DNA from 2 places in the Clostridium sp. Marseille-Q7071 genome. Region 2 is predicted to be linked to the other one. Evidence: predicted binding sites of a transcription regulator. Region 2 holds the regulator's gene; the other holds the start of a gene.

Region 1 (9,379 bases), 1.1 Mb from region 2:
AAAAATACTTGAGTAGTTCCTTCATTAAATTCATTTACCATTTTAAGTCTATCCTCTATTTTAGTACTACCATCTAAATACATGTAGTTTATTTCATTTCTATTTAATCTTTTACCTATATTTTTAAGTACAGAGGTAAATTGAGAAAATATTAGTATTTTATGATTTCCATTTATACCTTCTTCAACTAAACTTTCTAATGCCTCAATTTTTCCGCTACTTCCCTCATAGTTTTCTATAAATACAGAGGGATCACAACATATTTGTCTTAATCTAGTCAATAGTGAAAATATCTTTATCTTACTTTTATTAAAACCATTATTATTAATTTCTTCTTCCATTTCATCTTTAAATTGAGCTAAATAAGCTCCATATATTTTTTTCTGCTCTTCTGTCATTTCAACTACTAATCTATGTTCAATTTTAGGGGGTAATTCTTTAATAACATCCTTTTTAAATCTCTTTAAAATAAAGGGTTTAATACGTCTGTTTAAAGACTCTAAAGAATTACTATCATTATATTTTACTATTGGTAGTTCATATTTTTTTGTAAATTTTGAATGGGATAATAAATATCCTGGCATAATAAAATCAAAAATTGACCATAGTTCCGTTAATGAGTTTTCTATTGGTGTACCACTAAGAGCAAAATACCCCTTTGCTCTTATCTCTTTTACAGAAGAAGCATTTATAGATGATGGATTTTTTATTTGTTGAGCCTCATCCAATATACAATAATTAAACTTAAAATTTTTATATTCTTCTATATCCCTTCTAATTAATGGATAAGAAGTTATTACTACATCATTTTCGTTTAAATCCTTAATAAGTTCTTCTCTTGTAGATTTATTTCCTGATACAACCGTTACTTTAACCTCTGGTGCAAATTTTTCAAATTCACTTTTCCAATTATATACTAATGATGAAGGTGCAATTACTAAAGATGGTGTCCCATTCTTTTCTGAAGCTAAAAAAGCAATGGTCTGAAGAGTTTTTCCAAGTCCCATCTCATCTGCTAATATTCCTCCAAAACCATAAGTTGCAAGAGTCTTTAGCCACTTAAATCCAAAAATTTGATAAGGTCTCATGATATTATGTAAATTATATGGAAGTGTATAATCTAGCTCTTTTATGTCCTTTATATTGTTAATAAGTTCTCTAAAATCTTTATTTCTTTCTATAAATTCTATATTGCTCTGTTTTATATTTTCATCTAAATAAAGTGCATTATATTTAGATAATATTATATTCTCCTTATTAAGTTGTGAATCTTTTATATCTAAATAATCAATTATATTAGCTACATTTTTTAATTCTTTTTCCTCTAAAGATACAAAATCACCATTTTTAAGCTTATGATATTTTTTCTTTTCTTTTAAAGATTTAAATATATCTTTAAGTTCGCTTTTATTAATCCCATCTATGTCAAAGCTAAACTCTAAAAGATCATCATTATTTAATCTTATAGCAGCTTTATAATTTGATGACGTGTAAATTTTCATATTTTTAAAGCTATCGGAATAGTAAACCTCTCCAAAATTTTGAAGTTCATAAACTTTATCTAAAATAAAATCAATAATTTTGTCTTGATCTTTTAAGATAAAGGTCTCATTATCTTCTACAAATCCACAATTATTTATATTATTTATAACTTTTGTTTCCTCTTTCAAATCTCTTATCAATATTTTGTTTGAAATTTTATCTAAATTATTTTTAATAGGATTTATACTTACATCCCCATAATCAAAAGAAATTTTAGCGCTTATATTTTCATCAACTTTATCTAAATAAATTTTAGTATTTAAATTTTCTTCATAAAAATTGTTCTGTATATTTTTATCTATTTTTACTCTAGCTCCACTATTTTTTAATGCTGGTATTATATAATTTGCTATATTTTCTCCTTGCTCCATAGAAAAAATCAATTGATTCTCTCTACGTTTTCTCATCTCATCAAAGATAGGTTTACAAAGTTTTATTTGTTCTTCTGTGAGTATATATATTTTATCCTTATAGTAGACTATACCTCCATCTTTAGTTAATACATTAAATTTATTACTGTGTGATAAATAAATTTTATTATCCTTGCTTTCAATATTAAAATTTAAAGGGAACATCTCATCTTCTACTTTTATATTCTTAATAGTTCCAAATTCATTAATTGTATTTATTGTTTTACCTTTAAATATTGTAAAAAACCTTTTAACATGCATATCTGTTAAATAAGCTTTTTTGCCTTTTAACATTTTAAAATTAACTGAAGAATAACTATTAGCTTCAATAATATTATTTAACTCGTGAATCTCAAGTAACAAATTAATAAGTTTCATGTCATTATCATTAAAATATTGTTCATCAAGATTTAATGTAAACCCTTTTCCATACTCTAAACATTGCTTTTTATCTATAGCCTCTAAAAAAGATTTCATATTCTTAATCACATATTTTTTATTTACTCCTAATTTAAGTTCTATAGAACTATATTTTTCATATTTATCTATAGGATAATATATAATGTCTATAGAAAGCTCTTGCTTTGAGTTTTTATTATCTTCAAAATTACTTTTATAGTTTTCTATTAAATTTTCAATAAAATTTTCTCTTGAGTTTTTTTCTTTTAATTCTATGGCCATTTGGGAATAGTTTAATAATACAGCTACAACGTGTTTACAAGCTTTTTGATGACCATAATCATTAAAAGCAAGACAAGTACAATTACAAGAAAGCCTTTTAAAATTTTCTCTTAAAGCTATTTCTACAACATAACTATTATAATAAGAACTAGACTCTACATTAGCTTTTATATATTGTATTTCTTCATCCAACATACTATTATATCCATTTTTAATATCAAAATTAAAAACTCGTCCTTGTCTATAGCAACTTAACCCTCTATTAAATGTACCTAAATCTGTCAATTGTTTTATACTTTGTGCATTAATACTCAAAATCTTAACACCTCGTTATGTTTTATTCCTATCTAAATATTATAACCTAATTTTATATTTGCAACATTAGACATATTTTAAAATAACTAGTTAACAAATTAATGTGTCTATTATAATAAATTATATTTTTATTATAATTAGGACTGTCCAATTCACAATGCAAAATTCACAATTGTGGAAATTTCTCAGCATAGGCTGAAAAATTTAGAATTAATTTATTTTTGAAGTTACGAAGTAACTTCTTATAAAAACTAGCAATTGTATTGCTAATGAAAAATTCATTAAAGAAATTAGTTTGATCAAAACTAATTTCCACCGCATTGTGAATTATGAATTGTGAACTGCGCATTATTTTAAGTTATGAATTGAGGTATCTTCTTCTATTTTTAGATTGATAACTATAATATTTATAATAATTTTATATACTTTCCCCCTACAACCATGCGAACATATGTGCTATAATTGATTCAAATGTAAATATATAAGCTTAAAAAATCAATAAATATGTGAAAATATTAGAACTATTGAGTTCACAACTTTGTCAATTTACAGTGTATTATTTTAATTAAGGGGAAATAGTATTATGAATATAATGGATAAACTTAAAATATTATCAGATGCTGCAAAATATGATGTCTCCTGTTCTTCTAGTGGAAGCAATAGAAAAAATACTAAAGATGGTATAGGTAATGCTAGTGTTAGTGGTATATGTCATAGCTTTGCATCAGATGGTAGATGTATTTCTCTTCTAAAAATACTCCTAACTAACTATTGCATTTATGATTGCGTTTATTGCATAAATAGAATAAGTAACGATGTTCCTAGAGCCTTTTTTACTCCCCAGGAGATCATCGATTTAACTATAAACTTTTATCAAAGAAATTATATAGAAGGATTATTTTTAAGTTCTGCAATAATACAAAATGCTAATTATACTATGGAACTATTATTAAAAGTTGTTAAAAGTTTAAGACTTGAATATAAATTTAATGGATATATTCACGTTAAAGCTATTCCTGGTGCTGATGATGCTTTAATTGAAGAAGCTGGAAAATATGTAGATAGAATGAGTATTAACATTGAACTTCCCTCCTCTCAAGGACTAAAATTATTGGCACCTCAGAAATCTAAAGAAAATATACTAAAACCTATGGATTTTATAAAAAATCAAATAATTCATTCAGTAGATAATAAAAAACGCTTTAAATCTGCCCCTTCCTTTGTTCCTGGAGGTCAAAGTACACAACTTATTGTAGGTGCAACCAAAGAAAGTGATTTTGATATATTAAAATTATGTGAAGGGCTTTATAACAAGTACTCTTTAAAAAGAGTATATTATTCTGCTTATGTACCTGTTAACAATAGTCCTAAGCTACCAGATATAAAAAATCCTCCACTACTTAGAGAAAATAGATTATATCAAGCTGACTGGCTTTTAAGATTCTATGGATTTAAAGCCTCCGAGCTTTTAAATGAAACTAATCCTAATTTTCACGAAAAACTAGATCCTAAAATTACGTACGCTCTTAATAACATAGATAAATTTCCTGTGGAAATTAATACTGCATCATATGAATTATTGCTTAGAATCCCAGGTATAGGAGTGAGATCTGCAAAAAGAATTGTATTAACTAGAAAAGTGTCCTTTTTAAGTTTCGATGATATAAAAAAATTAGGTGTAGTATTAAAGAGAGCTCAATATTTTATAACCTGTAGAGGAAAGTACTATGGTGATGTAGGATTTGATAGAGACAAAATAGAAAATAGATTATTAATAAAAGAAGAAAAACTTAAGACAACAAACTCCAATTATGAACAACTTTCTTTCTTCTCTACTGTTCCTACCATATATAAAAAAGAGGATAAAGTTAAAGCGATTACAGGAGAGATTTAATACAATTGAGAATTGACAATTGACAATTAAGGTTGAAATTATTTTAGACAAAATAATTTCTTTAATTATATGACGAACACTGTTCGCCGCTACATTTAATCAATTCTAAATTTCTCAGTTTCTGCTGAGAAATATCCACAATTGTCCATTGTCAATAGTCAATTCTCAATTGAATATAAGAGGTGTTCTATGATTGTTTATATTTTTGATGGAAGTTTTGAAGGGTATTTAACCTCCATTTATGAAAGTTATTATAATAATAAAAAACCTAATTTAATTATTACTGAAGCAAACTATGAGCCAAATTTAATAGATGAATTTATAAATATATCTACTAACTATGAAAAAGCTAATAAGGTTTATAAATCCATGAATAAAAATTTTTCTTATGAAGTGATAAAAAACATAATTTATTGTTTTTTAAGTAGCTATTCTAATACTTATACTTTACTTTATAAATATATTAGATTAGGCTTTAAATTGGGAAATGAAATTGAACTTCATCTTCATAATGAAATTGTAATGGAAATTGTTAAGATTGTAAGAAGAGTTAACGTTGAAAGACATAGTATGTTGGGTTTTGTAAGATTTAAAAAAATAGGAGATAACCATTATTACTCAGCTATTGAGCCTGATCATAATATTTTAACATTAATTGCTCCTCACTTCTCTTCAAGGTTTTCTAATGAAAATTTTATAATCCATGACCTTAAAAGAAATTTAGCTATTATAAATAAAAATGACACTTGGAGTATAGATGTGTTGACAAAAGAAGATGGAAAAGTATTTCTAAATGCAAAAGATGAAGGAGAATATGAAACTCTATGGAAAAATTATTTTAACTCTACATCCATCAGTAGTCGTGAAAATTTAAAACTTCAACGTCAGCATATGCCTATCAGATATTGGAAGCATTTAACTGAAAAATTATAATTAATATATAATCTTATCTGGTATAAATATAATATTTATACCTTTCAATTTTCTCATTATATAACTTTAATTTGAAAATTCTCCGTTTAATTCTTATAATAGTTATGGGCTTAATTTTTTAAAATTAAAGAAGGTGATATTTTGAGTAAAGATAGCAATACCCTTAAAGCTTTATCTCATTGGCAAAATTTTAAACAAAAGCTTATTCTAAAATCAATTTTAGTAGGAGCTTTTTCTGGACTTATTGCAGTACTTTACAGATTTACTTTAGAAAAAATGGAACATTTAAGCCAAAATATCTATAAGTTTCAAAGAACAAATTATTGGTTTATTCCACTCTGGTTTATTCTTCTTATAGCCCTAGCATTAATAGTAGGTTTTATAGTAAAAAAAGAACCTATGATTAGTGGTAGCGGTATCCCCCAAGTTGAAGGTACAGTTCTCGGGCCATTAAAAATGAATTGGTTAAAAGTTGCTATATCAAAATTTGTAGGAGGTGCACTTTCTATTTTAGGAGGGCTTTCCTTAGGTAGAGAAGGTCCATCTATACAGATAGGAGCTGCTATAGGTCAAGGTGTTTCAAAAGGATTAAATTCTGATCACAATGAAGAAAGATATCTAATCACTAGTGGTGCTAGTGCTGGACTTGCTGCTGCTTTTAATGCTCCTTTAGCAGGTGTTATATTTTCTTTAGAAGAAGTACACAAAAGCTTCTCTCCATTAATATTATTAAGTACAATGACAGCATCTATAACTGCAGATTTTACTTCTAAACTATTTTTTGGCTTTAACACCGCCTTTAAATTTGACAATTTATCTTCATTACCTCTAAGTAGTTATGGTTATCTAATTATCCTAGGTGTAATTATTGGTATAGGAGGAGTAATATTTAACTCACTTCTTGTAAAAGCCTTAAATTTATATAATAGTCAGAAATGGCTACCGCCTCAATTTAGAATTATAATTCCCTTTGTGATAGCTGGAATATTAGGGTTAATACTTCCTCAAGTATTAGGTGGAGGTCATAGCCTTGTAATGTCTATAATTGAAAAAAATCCTACATTAAAAATTTTATTCATACTTCTAATAGTTAAATTTTTATTTACTATGATAAGTTTTGGTTCCGGTGCACCAGGTGGAATATTCCTTCCACTCTTAGTAATAGGTGCAATTATAGGATGTATATATGGAAATATTTTAGTAAACTTAGGGTTGACTTCTCCTGATTATATACATAATTTTATGATATTAGCTATGGCAGGATACTTAACTGCAATAGTCCGTGCCCCTATTACTGGTGCAGTATTAATTACTGAAATGACCGGATCTTTAAGCCACTTATTATCTTTATCTATAGTATCTATAATAGGATATTTAGTTGCAGACTTTTTAGGTTCAAAACCTATTTATGAAACTCTCTTACACAGATTGTTAAGTAAAGAAAAAAATGATAATTTTCCAATAAATGAAGCGAAGAAAACAATATTAGAAATTCCTGTTTCTATATGTTCCTACTTAGACAAGAAAAAGATTAAAGATATTCAATGGCCAGAAAATTGCCTTTTAGTTGGAATACAAAGAAGTGGAGTTGAAATTATTCCTAAAGGAGATACCTATATTTTAGGTGGAGATTACCTTGTAGTCCTTGCTGATGAAGATAAAAGTAGTAATATTACAGAGTATCTTATGAAAATAGCATATGAATAAAAAAAATCCTGATTACTCAGGGTTTTTTTGTTGAAATTAAATATACAAAAACAATTGATTTTTTAGTATTATAATTTAGAAATATTCAACTCATAACTTTTTCAATTCACAATTCACAATGCAAAATTCACAATTTTGGACATTTCTCAGCAATAGCTGAGAAATTATAATTGATTTATCTTTGAAGTTACGTAGTCACCTCTATTAAAAAATCTATTTAAAGAAATTAATTTGTAAAATTAATTTCCACCACAGTTGTCAATTTTCCATTCTCAATTGTCTAACTGTAGGGGCGAACATTGTTCGCCAGAAAACTTAAATCTGTTCCCATTATCAGATATTGGACAGATAGTTGATATTTCAATAAACAATATTTTGAAATATTATCCTAATACTAAAATTGATAACTATATTATTATATCAAATCATATTCATATAATCATAGTGGCAGAATTTGATGATACTAGATATACAAAAAGAACTGGCGAACAATGTTCGCCCCTACTAAAAAACTAACAATTGTATTGTTAGTTTAAAATCAGTTAAAGAAATTAGTTTGATAAAACTAATTTCCTCCTTAATTCTTCATCTTTCATACTTAATTCTTAATCTCTATATTTTATCTATATACTCTTTTATATGTCTCAATAAACTCATCTACTGTTAAAAAAGTATGGTTATATCCTAGTTTCTTACAAAGTTGAGTTATGTGAGGTGCTTCTAAATAAGCCTTATTTATTATCTCTTCTTTTGAAAATACATCTCTTGTATTTCCATCTAGAAGTATTTGTCCTTTGTTAAAAACTATAGTTCTTTCAAAGCATTCTGCAACAAAGTCCATATCATGAATTATCGTTATTACTAATTTTCTTTGTTCTTTTAACTTCTCTATAATCTGCTTTATCTTTTCTCTTCCTTTATAATCTTGAGCAATAGTAGGTTCATCCAAGATTATAATATCGGTGTTCATTGCTATAATAGAAGCAATAGATATTAATTTTCTATCAGATAATCCCAAATCATAGGGATTATCATTTAATTTATTTCCTAACCCTACCATTTCTAGTGCATTCATAGAATTTTCCATAGCCTTATCTTTAGGTAATCCTATATTTAACGGACCAAACATAACTTCATCTATTATTTTATTCTTAAAAATTTGATCATTAGGATTTTGAAAAACTAATCCTATATGCTTTGATAGCTCTGCCACTGTAATTTCTTTAGTATTCATATTATGAATAAATATATCTCCACTACAAGGCTTTAATAATCCCTTCAGGAGCTTTACAAAAGTTGTTTTGCCTGCACCATTTTGTCCCACTATAGCAGTAGCAGTTGAATCAAAATCTAAATTAATATTTTTTAAAATTTTCTCACCTTTTTTATAGGAAAAGTTCAAATTATTAACTATAATTTTTTTCATTGCTCTTCACCACCAAATCATAAGCTTCTTCTAGAGTTATTGGATATAGTTCTGTTTTACTACTTTTAATATTTAATTCTCTACAAATTTTAGTAAAGGATGGATAATTTACTCCATAATCTAATAAATCATCTCTTGAAAATATCTTTTCTGGTACATCAAAATCTATAATTTTCCCATCATGAAGAAGTAATACCTTATTAGAATATTTAGCTATTTTCTCTATCTTATGTTCTACCATTATTACTGTCATATCTTCTTTGCTTAAATTCTGAACTGCTCTAAACACCTCTTCTGAGCCTTGTGGATCAAGCTGTGAGGTAGGTTCGTCTAATATAATTATTTCGGGCTTCATTGCTATGATACTAGCAATTGCCATTCTTTGCATTTGTCCTCCAGATAAATCAAAAGGATTTTTATCCTTATATTTATATATATCTAAAAGCTTTAAAGCATAGTCTATTCTCTCTA
Region 2 (9,379 bases):
TTTACAAGATATATTTTTGAATGGTGCTAGAAAAAACAAAGTGCCAGTTACAATACATTTAACAAATGGATTTCAAATAAAGGGTAATGTTACTGGTTTTGATAGCTTTACAGTTATTTTATATTCTGATGGAAAACAAATGCTAATTTATAAACATGCTATATCAACAATTACTCCTCTAAGACCAATTTTATTCAATAGTTCAAATGAAAATTCTAATGAAGATTAAATACATAAAATATACTTAGATTAAAAAATCTAGGTATATTTTATTTTAGGCATACTAAAGAAAATAACTAGTCAAAAGTTATGTATATTTTACGCTATACTGACTATTTTTTTAATATGACTTAGCTCATAAAACTCTTATTCAAGTAAATTATTGAGATTTGATTATTATTATTTACTATGTTAGTATTATGAAGGTAGTTTTTGTATAAGGAGATATGAATTATGATAGATATAACTAAAGAGTTTCTAATGAAAAAATATAATATAAATTCTACGCTTTTAGAGCTTTATGAAAATGCATTAGAAGATGTAAAACCACAATTTGAAAAATTAGATGAAATAAGAGAATATAATCAGCTTAAGGTTTTAAATGCACTTCAAGAGGAAAGAATAAGTGATATGCATTTTACTAATTCTTCTGGGTATGGATATGGAGATATAGGAAGAGATGCCTTAGATAAAGTTTATGCTAAAGTATTTAATACTGAAGCTGCTTTAGTTAGACCTCACTTTGTTAATGGCACTCATGCTATTGGTGCAGCCTTATTTGGAAATTTGAGGCCTGGTGATACAATGGTTAGTGTTTGTGGAGCACCTTATGATACTCTTCATAGCATAATTGGAATTAGTGAAGAGAAAAATATAGGTTCATTAAAAGAGTATGGTGTAAATTATAAACAGATAGATTTGGAAGAAAATAAAAAAGTTAATATAGAAGCTATGAAATCTATATTAAGAGAAGATAATACTGTAAAATTAGTACATATTCAAAGATCAACAGGTTATGGCTGGAGAAAATCCTTATTAGTAGAAGATATAAGACCGATAATTAAAGCAGTTAAGGAAATAAATGAAGATATAATATGTTTCGTAGATAATTGTTATGGTGAATTTATACAGATTATCGAGCCTACAGATGTAGGAGCAGACTTGGTAGCAGGTTCGCTTATTAAAAATATTGGTGGAGGTATAGCTCCAACTGGAGGATATATAGCTGGAAAAGAAGAGTACGTAAATCAAGCAGCATATAGGTTAACTATACCAGGAATAGGTGGAGAATGCGGTTCTACCTTTGGAGTAATGAGAACACTGTTCCAAGGATTATTCTTAGCACCTCATATTGCTATTGAAGCAGTTAAAGGAGCAATATTTTGTGCTAGAATTATGGAATTAGCAGGTTTTGAGGTTCTTCCAAAGTATAATGATGAAAGAAGCGATATAATTCAAGCAATTAAGTTTAATGATAAAGAGAAATTAATAAAATTCTGCAAAGGAATTCAAGCAGGATCACCAATAGATTCTTTTGTAGAATGTGAGCCGTGGGATATGCCAGGATATAGTGATCAAGTTATAATGGCGGCAGGTGCCTTTATTCAAGGTTCTTCAATAGAGTTATCTGCTGATGCTCCAATTAGAGATCCATTTATAGCATATCTTCAAGGTGGATTGACTTTTGACCACGCTAAAACAGGAATATTAATTGCATTAGGGAAAATATTTGCATAATAAAAGCGTGACATTTTGTCACGCTTTTATTAATACTTTCTATATAACCCTGCAAGCTTTCCAAGAATAGTACAATCTTTTACTAAAATTGGATTCATCGAAGCATTTTCGGGTTGAAGTCTTATATAGCCATCTTCCTTATAAAAAGTTTTAATTGTAGCCTCATTTTCGATAAGAGCTACTACAATATCACCATTATTGGCTACAGAAGTTTTTTCTATAATCGCCAAATCACCATCAAATATTCCAGCCTCAATCATACTTTCTCCAGAAACTTTTAATATAAAAAGATCATTTTTATTTTTTATAAAATTTATTGGCATAGAAAATGTATCTTCAATACTTTCATGAGCAAGTATAGGCTCACCAGCAGTTATTTTACCTACTATAGGAATATCTATTAACTCTTTTTTTATTGGAGAGCCTAATAAAAGCTCTATTGCTCTAGGTTTAGTGGGATCACGTCTTATAAGTCCTTTTTTTTCAAGACGAGATAGATGACCATGAACCGTAGAGGTTGATTTTAAATTTACTGCTTCGCATATTTCTCTAACAGAAGGCGGATAACCTTTTGTGGATATTTGTTCTTTTAAAAATTCATATATTTCAATTTGTTTATTATTCTTAACATCAGCCATAGAACCACCTCATTTCTTAGAGAAATTATATCATAAGAAATTTTAAATATCAAACTTATGTTCTATAAGACATATGAAATTTCAATATGTTTATAATAAGTGAATTTAAATAATACTAATAATAAAGTTAAAATTATTTCAATTTAACATTTTTTCCTGTATACTTATGTAGTTTACAAAGTTAGGCATCTTCAAAAAAATAATAGACCAGTATATTAGCCTATTTTCCATCATACTACGTCGTCAGAACCCGCCCATAGCGCCACTATGAGCAGAACCTAACGCCTTGTCTGATATGGAGGCATATTCAAAAAAATAACTAGTCAGTATACTCATCTATTTTGTATCATACTGCGTCGTCAGAACTCCATGATAGTTAAACTATCATGAAAACCTGTCTTCTTGTCTGATATGAAATATATTTCGCATCTTTAACTAGCTATTTTATTTCATATGCTTAAAATATACTAACATCTTTGATCTATTATTTTCTTTCAGATGCCTTATAGGAAAGCTTAAGGAGAGAGAAAGATGACAAATAGTTTCAGTGATTTAAATATAAGTGAAAATATAATTAAGGGTTTAGGTGTACAAGAAATAAGGATACCAACAAAAATACAACAGAAATCTATACCATATATATCTGACAATAAAGATGTAGTTGCACAATCAGAAACTGGTAGTGGAAAAACTTTAGCTTATCTGTTACCTCTTTTTCAAAAAATTGATGCTTCAAAAAGAGAAAATCAAGCTATAATATTAACTCCTACCCACGAGTTAGCAGTACAAGTACAAAAGGTAGTAGATACTTTGTCTAAAAATAGTAATTACAATATAACCTCTTCAGTTATAATTGGAAATGTAAATATTAAGCGTCAAGTAGAAAAGTTAAAAGAAAAACCCCATATAATTGTTGGTTCTACTGGAAGAATATTAGAATTAATAAAAATGAAGAAGATTTCTGGTCACACAATAAAAACTATAATTATAGATGAATGCGATAAGCTATTAGATATAAATAACATAGAAAATACAAAAGCTGTAATAAAGACTACTTTAAGAGAAAGGCAAGTCTTATGTTTTTCAGCAACTTTAACAGAAGAAGTTATTAATTTTTCAAAGGAAATGATGAAGGAACCTATTATTATAAAAAGTGAAGTAGAAAATGTAACAAATAAAAATATTGATCATATATATTTTATTTGCGATAGAAGAGATAAAATTCTTATGGTAAGAAAATTAGTAGCAGCTTTAAATCCTAGAAAAGCAATAGTATTTATTAATAAAAGTGATGAGATTGAAATAATGGCAGAGAAGCTTAGATATCATAAACTAAAAGCTGAATCAATTCATGGTACATCTTTTAAAAGTGATAGAAAAAAAGCTATGGATGCTTTTATTAATGGTAAATCTAATATATTAGTTTCTTCTGATTTGGCCTCTCGAGGTCTTGATATTAAAGGTGTCACCCATGTTATAAATCTAGATATACCAGAAAACTCAATGGATTATATACATAGGGTAGGAAGATGTGGAAGGGGTAATGAAAGAGGCGTAGCCATATCAATAGTAACAGAAAGAGAAGAAACTATTATTTCTCAATATAAAAATAAATTTAAGATTAATATTGATTTAAAGGATATATATTATGGTAAAATTATTAATCCTAAAGAAAAACAGTTTATAAAGAAAGATAAAGGCATAACGTCTAAACCAAAAACTAAATTTAAGAATAATAATAAAAATAGTAAAGAAAAAACATATAAAGAAGCAAAAAATAAGAAAACTTCTGAGAAAAAATTTAAATAACAATATATGCTGAAATTTATTAGTTTAACATAATTTCAACAAGAATTCTCCCATCTTCTTAGGTGGGAGATGAATTGGTGCTAACTAAATAAAATGAGAAATAAGGTGATATTGTGCTAAAAGCTTATAAATATAGGATATATCCTAATCAAGAACAGAGAGTATATTTAGCTAAAACATTTGGTTGTGCTAGGTTCGTCTATAACAAAATGTTGAGTGATAGGATTAAAGCCTATGAAGAAAATAAAGATTTAGATATTTAAAAATTAAATATCCTACACCAGCGCAATATAAATATGAATTTCCTTGGCTGAAAGAAGTTGATAGTTTAGCACTTTCTAATGAACAATTAAATTTAGACAAAGCGTATAAAAACTTTTTCAGAGATAAATCAGTAGGGTTTCCAAAATTCAAAAGCAAAAATATAAATTATCATAGTTATACTACTAATAATCAAAAAGGTACTGTATATATTGAAAATAATAAAATAAAAATACCAAAATTAAAAACAATGATTAAGATAAAACAACATAGGCAATTCAACGGATTAATTAAGAGTTGCACTATAAATCAAGTCCCTAGTGGTAAATATTATATATCAATTTTAGTGGATACTGAAAATATACAATTACCTAAGATAGAAAAGAAAATAGGCATAGATATGGGGCTTAAGGAATTTCTAGTATGCTCAGATGGATACAAAGAGCCTAATCCAAAGCATCTTAGACGATCAGAAAGAAGATTAATTAAGTTACAAAAAGACTTATCAAGAAAGCAAAAGGAAGTAATAATAGAAATAAAGCAAGATTAAAAGTAGCTAAATTACATAAAAGGATAGAAAATCAAAGGGCAGATTTCTTACATGAATTATCAATAAAACTAATTAGAGAAAACCAATCTATAGTTATTGAAGACTTAAAAGTTAAGAACATGCAGCAGAATCATAAATTAGCAAAAGCTATAAGTGAAGCTAGTTGGTCAGAATTTAGAAAGATGCTAGAATACAAATCTAAATGGTATGGAAGAGAATTTATAATAGCACCTAGTAATTATGCTAGTAGTCAATTATGTTCAGAGTGCGGGTATAAAAATTCAGAAGTGAAAAAATTAGCACTTAGAGAGTGGACTTGTCCGAATTGTGGTGTACATCACGATAGAGATATAAATGCTAGTAAAAATCTACTGAAATTAGCAATATAATTTTAGTAATTAGTGAGGTTGGAATGACCTTTTGAGCATGGGTAAACTTGTTCCAATAGGAATATTGACCATGAAGCTATAACTTCAACTAAGTAAGTACTAAGTAAGTGGTAGTAGTTCACAGTCCTTTTATATGATATAATAGGACTTGCGTTTTATAAATATTATTTATACATAAATAAGTGAAAGTAAAAAAATTAATTATTTTAAATAAATTTATAATTATCAATGTAATAAAAAGAATAATAAATTGGAGGTAATAACATATGATACAAGCAACTAATGTTAGCTTAAGATACGGTGCACGTAAGCTGTTTGAAGATGTTAATATAAAATTTACTGAAGGAAATTGTTATGGAGTTATAGGTGCTAATGGAGCAGGTAAATCTACATTTTTGAAAATATTATCTGGAGAGCTAGAAGCTAATACAGGAGAAGTTTCAATAACTCCAGGACAAAGACTAGCAGTATTAAAGCAGGACCACTTTGCTTATGATGAAGTAGAAGTTTTAAAAACTGTTATTATGGGTCATCAAAGATTAATTAAAATTATGGAAGAAAAAGATGCATTATATGCTAAAGAAGATTTTTCTGATGAAGATGGCATAAGAGCTTCAGAACTTGAATGCGAATTTGCAGAACTTAATGGTTGGGAAGCAGAAAGTGAAGCAGCTACACTATTAAATGGATTAGGAATAAATGAAGAATTACATTATAAATTAATGAAAGACTTAAATGGATCAGAAAAAGTTAAAGTGCTATTAGCACAAACTCTTTTTGGAAAGCCAGATATACTATTAATGGACGAACCTACTAACCATTTAGATGTAAAATCTATTAAATGGCTTGAAAATTTTCTTCTTGATTTTGAAGGAACAGTTATAGTTGTTTCTCACGATAGACACTTTTTAAATAAAGTTTGTACTCATATGGCTGATATAGATTTTGCAAAGATTCAGCTTTATGTAGGAAACTATGACTTTTGGTATGAATCAAGCCAATTAGCTCTTCAAATGTCCAAAGATCAAAATAAAAAGAAAGAAGAAAAAATTAAGGAGCTTCAAGCTTTTATTGCTAGATTTAGTTCTAACGCTTCAAAGGCAAAACAAGCTACAAGTAGAAAGAAGCAACTAGATAAACTTACTCTAGAAGATATTAGCCCATCTTCAAGGAGATATCCTTTTGTTGGATTTAAGCCAGAAAGAGAAGCCGGAAATGATTTATTAGAAGTTAAAAATTTAAGTAAAACTATAGATGGAGTTAAAATTTTAGATAATGTTAGTTTTATGGTTAATAAAGGTGATAAGATAACATTTCTAGGAGATGGTATAGCAAAAACTACACTATTTAAAATACTTATGGGGGAAATGGAAGCAGATAATGGAGAATTTAAGTGGGGCGTTACTACATCTCAAGCTTATTTTCCACAGGACAACTCTGAATATTTTAATGAGTGTAATTTGAATTTAGTAGATTGGCTAAGACAATTTTCAGAAGAAAAATCTGAAAGTTTTATAAGAGGTTTTTTAGGAAGAATGTTATTTTCAGGAGAAGAAGCACTAAAAGAAGCTTCTGTTCTATCTGGAGGGGAAAAAGTTCGTTGTATGTTATCTAAAATGATGTTAAGCTCTGCTAATGTATTAATTTTAGATGAACCTACTAACCATTTAGACCTTGAATCTATTACAGCAGTTAATAATGGTCTAATAAATTTTAGTGGAACTATATTATTTACATCTCATGACCATCAATTTATACAAACAGTTGCAAATAGAGTAATTGAAATAACTCCTAAAGGAATCATGGATAGAGCAATGACTTATGATGAGTATTTAGAAAATGAGGAAGTTCAAGGAAAAGTTGCAGAAATGTATAAATAAACTAGTTATTTTGTTGACAAAATTTTAAAATTGGATATAATATATAACATAATTTAATATTAAAATTCTGTGAAGAGGACAGTACTTTCTTATAAACTTTAAAGCGAGTAGAGGCATGGTGGAAGCTCTGTAAGAAGATAAGAAGCTAAAATGGTAACATAGAGGCATCTAATAATTAGATAGGAAGAGAACCTTGGAGAAGCTACCTGAAAGGATAAATAAGTTTTAGTTATAAAATTTATTAATTATTTGCATAGGGTTTGTCGCTAGAAGCGTTAAAATATTGAGTGGACTTTTGTCAACTAGAGTGGTACCGCGGATATTACACCCGTCTCTTATTTTAGAGACGGGTTTTTTATGTAAAAAATAAATGAAATATTAATTTATTAAGTTATAATTTTATTTTTAATAGAAAATAATAACTTAATATGTTATAGGAGGTCTAATAATGGATTATAAAAATTATATAGCTAAATTATTGTGTAAGCATATAGAAATTGATGAGGAAAATATAGAAAAATTAATAGAAATACCACCAAAGCCAGAAATGGGGGATTTTGCCTTTCCTTGTTTTAGTTTAGCAAAGACTATGAGAAAAGCTCCTAATATGATATCAACTGAACTAAAAGAAAAAATAGTAGATGAAAACTTTGAAAAGGTAGAAGCTTTTGGACCATATTTAAACTTCTTCGTTAATAAAGAAAGCTTTGTTAAAAATATTATTGAAAAAATATTAAATGAAAAACAAGATTATGGTTCAAATGATAATGGAGAAGGTAAAAATGTAATAGTTGAATATTGCTCTGCTAATATTGCAAAGCCATTCCACGTTGGACATTTATTTACAACAATGCTGGGAAATTCTCTATACAAATTATTTAACTTTCATGGATATAATGCAATAGGAATTAATCACCTTGGAGACTGGGGAACACAGTTTGGAAAATTAATATATGCCTATAATAACTGGGGTGATGAAAAAGCTCTTGAAAGTGACCCAATAAAAGAAATGTTAAGAGTTTATGTTAAATTCCATGATGAGGCGGAAAAGAATCCAGCACTTGAAGATGAGGGCAGAAAACACTTCAGACTATTAGAAGAAGGAAATGAAGAAGAAGTTAAACTTTGGACTAGATTTAAAGAATTAAGCTTAAAAGAGTTTGATAAATTATTTAAAATCCTAAATGTTAATTTTGATTCTTTTGATGGAGAAAGTTTTTATACAGATAAAATGGATGCTGTTATAGAGGAAATAAATGAAAAAGGATTACTTACTGATAGTAATGGTGCTAAAGTAGTAATGCTTGATGAATATAATATGCCACCATGCATAGTTAAAAAGGCCGATGGAGCAACAATTTATGCAACTCGTGATTTAGCAGCAGCTTTTTATAGAAAGAAGACTTATGATTTTTATAAAAATATATATGTAGTTGCTAAGGATCAAGCACTTCACTTTAAACAAGTATTTACTACAATTAAGCTTATGGGTCATGATTGGGCAGATGATTGTATTCATGTTGAATTTGGATTAGTACGTTTTGCTGATAAAAAGCTTTCAACAAGAAAGGGAGATGTAGTATTCCTTGAAGATTTATTAAATGAAGCGGTGGCTAAAACCTTAGAAATAATAAATGAAAAAAATCCAGAACTTGAAAATAAAGAAGAAGTAGCTAAAAAGGTTGGTATTGGTGCAATAGTATTTACTTACCTAAAAAATTCAAGGGAAAGAGATATAGTATTCAACTGGGATGAAATGCTAAGTTTTGAAGGTGAAACAGGACCATATGTTCAATATACTTATGCAAGAGGTAAAAGTATATTAAGAAAAGTAGGAGAAGAAGTAACTGGAGAAGTGGACTATGGCAAGTTAAATTCTAAAGAAGAGTTTGAATTAGCTAAAGAGCTTGGAAACTTTGAAAATGCAATAAATAATGCCCTAGAAAAACTGCAGCCTTCTGTAGTTACAAGATATTGTATAGAAGTAGCTAAGGCATTTAATAAGTTTTATAATGCTCATAATATTGCAAATTCAGAAGATAAAGCTACAAAGAATGCTAGAATCAATTTAGTTAAATCTACACTTCAAGTTCTAGAAAATGGATTAGGTTTAAT

What was found. The regulator LexA, encoded in region 2, represses DNA repair genes until DNA is damaged. The targets are predictions, from matches to a motif close to CNAACANNTGTTNG.
Region 1: a site for LexA is predicted at 3,393-3,406, ahead of ACWPW7_RS07920 (putative DNA modification/repair radical SAM protein). Genes of this name have one in related genera too.

The regions. Positions count from the first base shown of each region.
Region 1 covers NZ_CBCOPR010000001.1:1,704,930-1,714,308, reverse strand. Annotated here, with positions in the region: gene ACWPW7_RS07925 (DEAD/DEAH box helicase) at 1-2,429, opposite strand, end outside; gene ACWPW7_RS07920 (putative DNA modification/repair radical SAM protein) at 3,532-4,842, shown strand; gene ACWPW7_RS07915 (TIGR03915 family putative DNA repair protein) at 5,032-5,775, shown strand; gene ACWPW7_RS07910 (chloride channel protein) at 5,917-7,482, shown strand; gene ACWPW7_RS07905 (hypothetical protein) at 7,759-7,998, shown strand; gene ACWPW7_RS07900 (energy-coupling factor ABC transporter ATP-binding protein) at 8,102-8,908, opposite strand; gene ACWPW7_RS07895 (energy-coupling factor ABC transporter ATP-binding protein) at 8,889-9,379, opposite strand, start outside.
Region 2 covers NZ_CBCOPR010000001.1:2,830,196-2,839,574, forward strand. Annotated here, with positions in the region: gene hfq (RNA chaperone Hfq) at 1-229, shown strand, start outside; gene ACWPW7_RS13330 (methionine gamma-lyase family protein) at 454-1,737, shown strand; gene lexA (transcriptional repressor LexA) at 1,767-2,375, opposite strand; gene ACWPW7_RS13340 (DEAD/DEAH box helicase) at 2,907-4,184, shown strand; gene ACWPW7_RS13345 (helix-turn-helix domain-containing protein) at 4,298-4,447, shown strand; partial or broken gene ACWPW7_RS13350 (RNA-guided endonuclease TnpB family protein) at 4,495-5,384, shown strand; gene ACWPW7_RS13355 (ABC-F family ATP-binding cassette domain-containing protein) at 5,651-7,264, shown strand; gene argS (arginine--tRNA ligase) at 7,713-9,379, shown strand, end outside.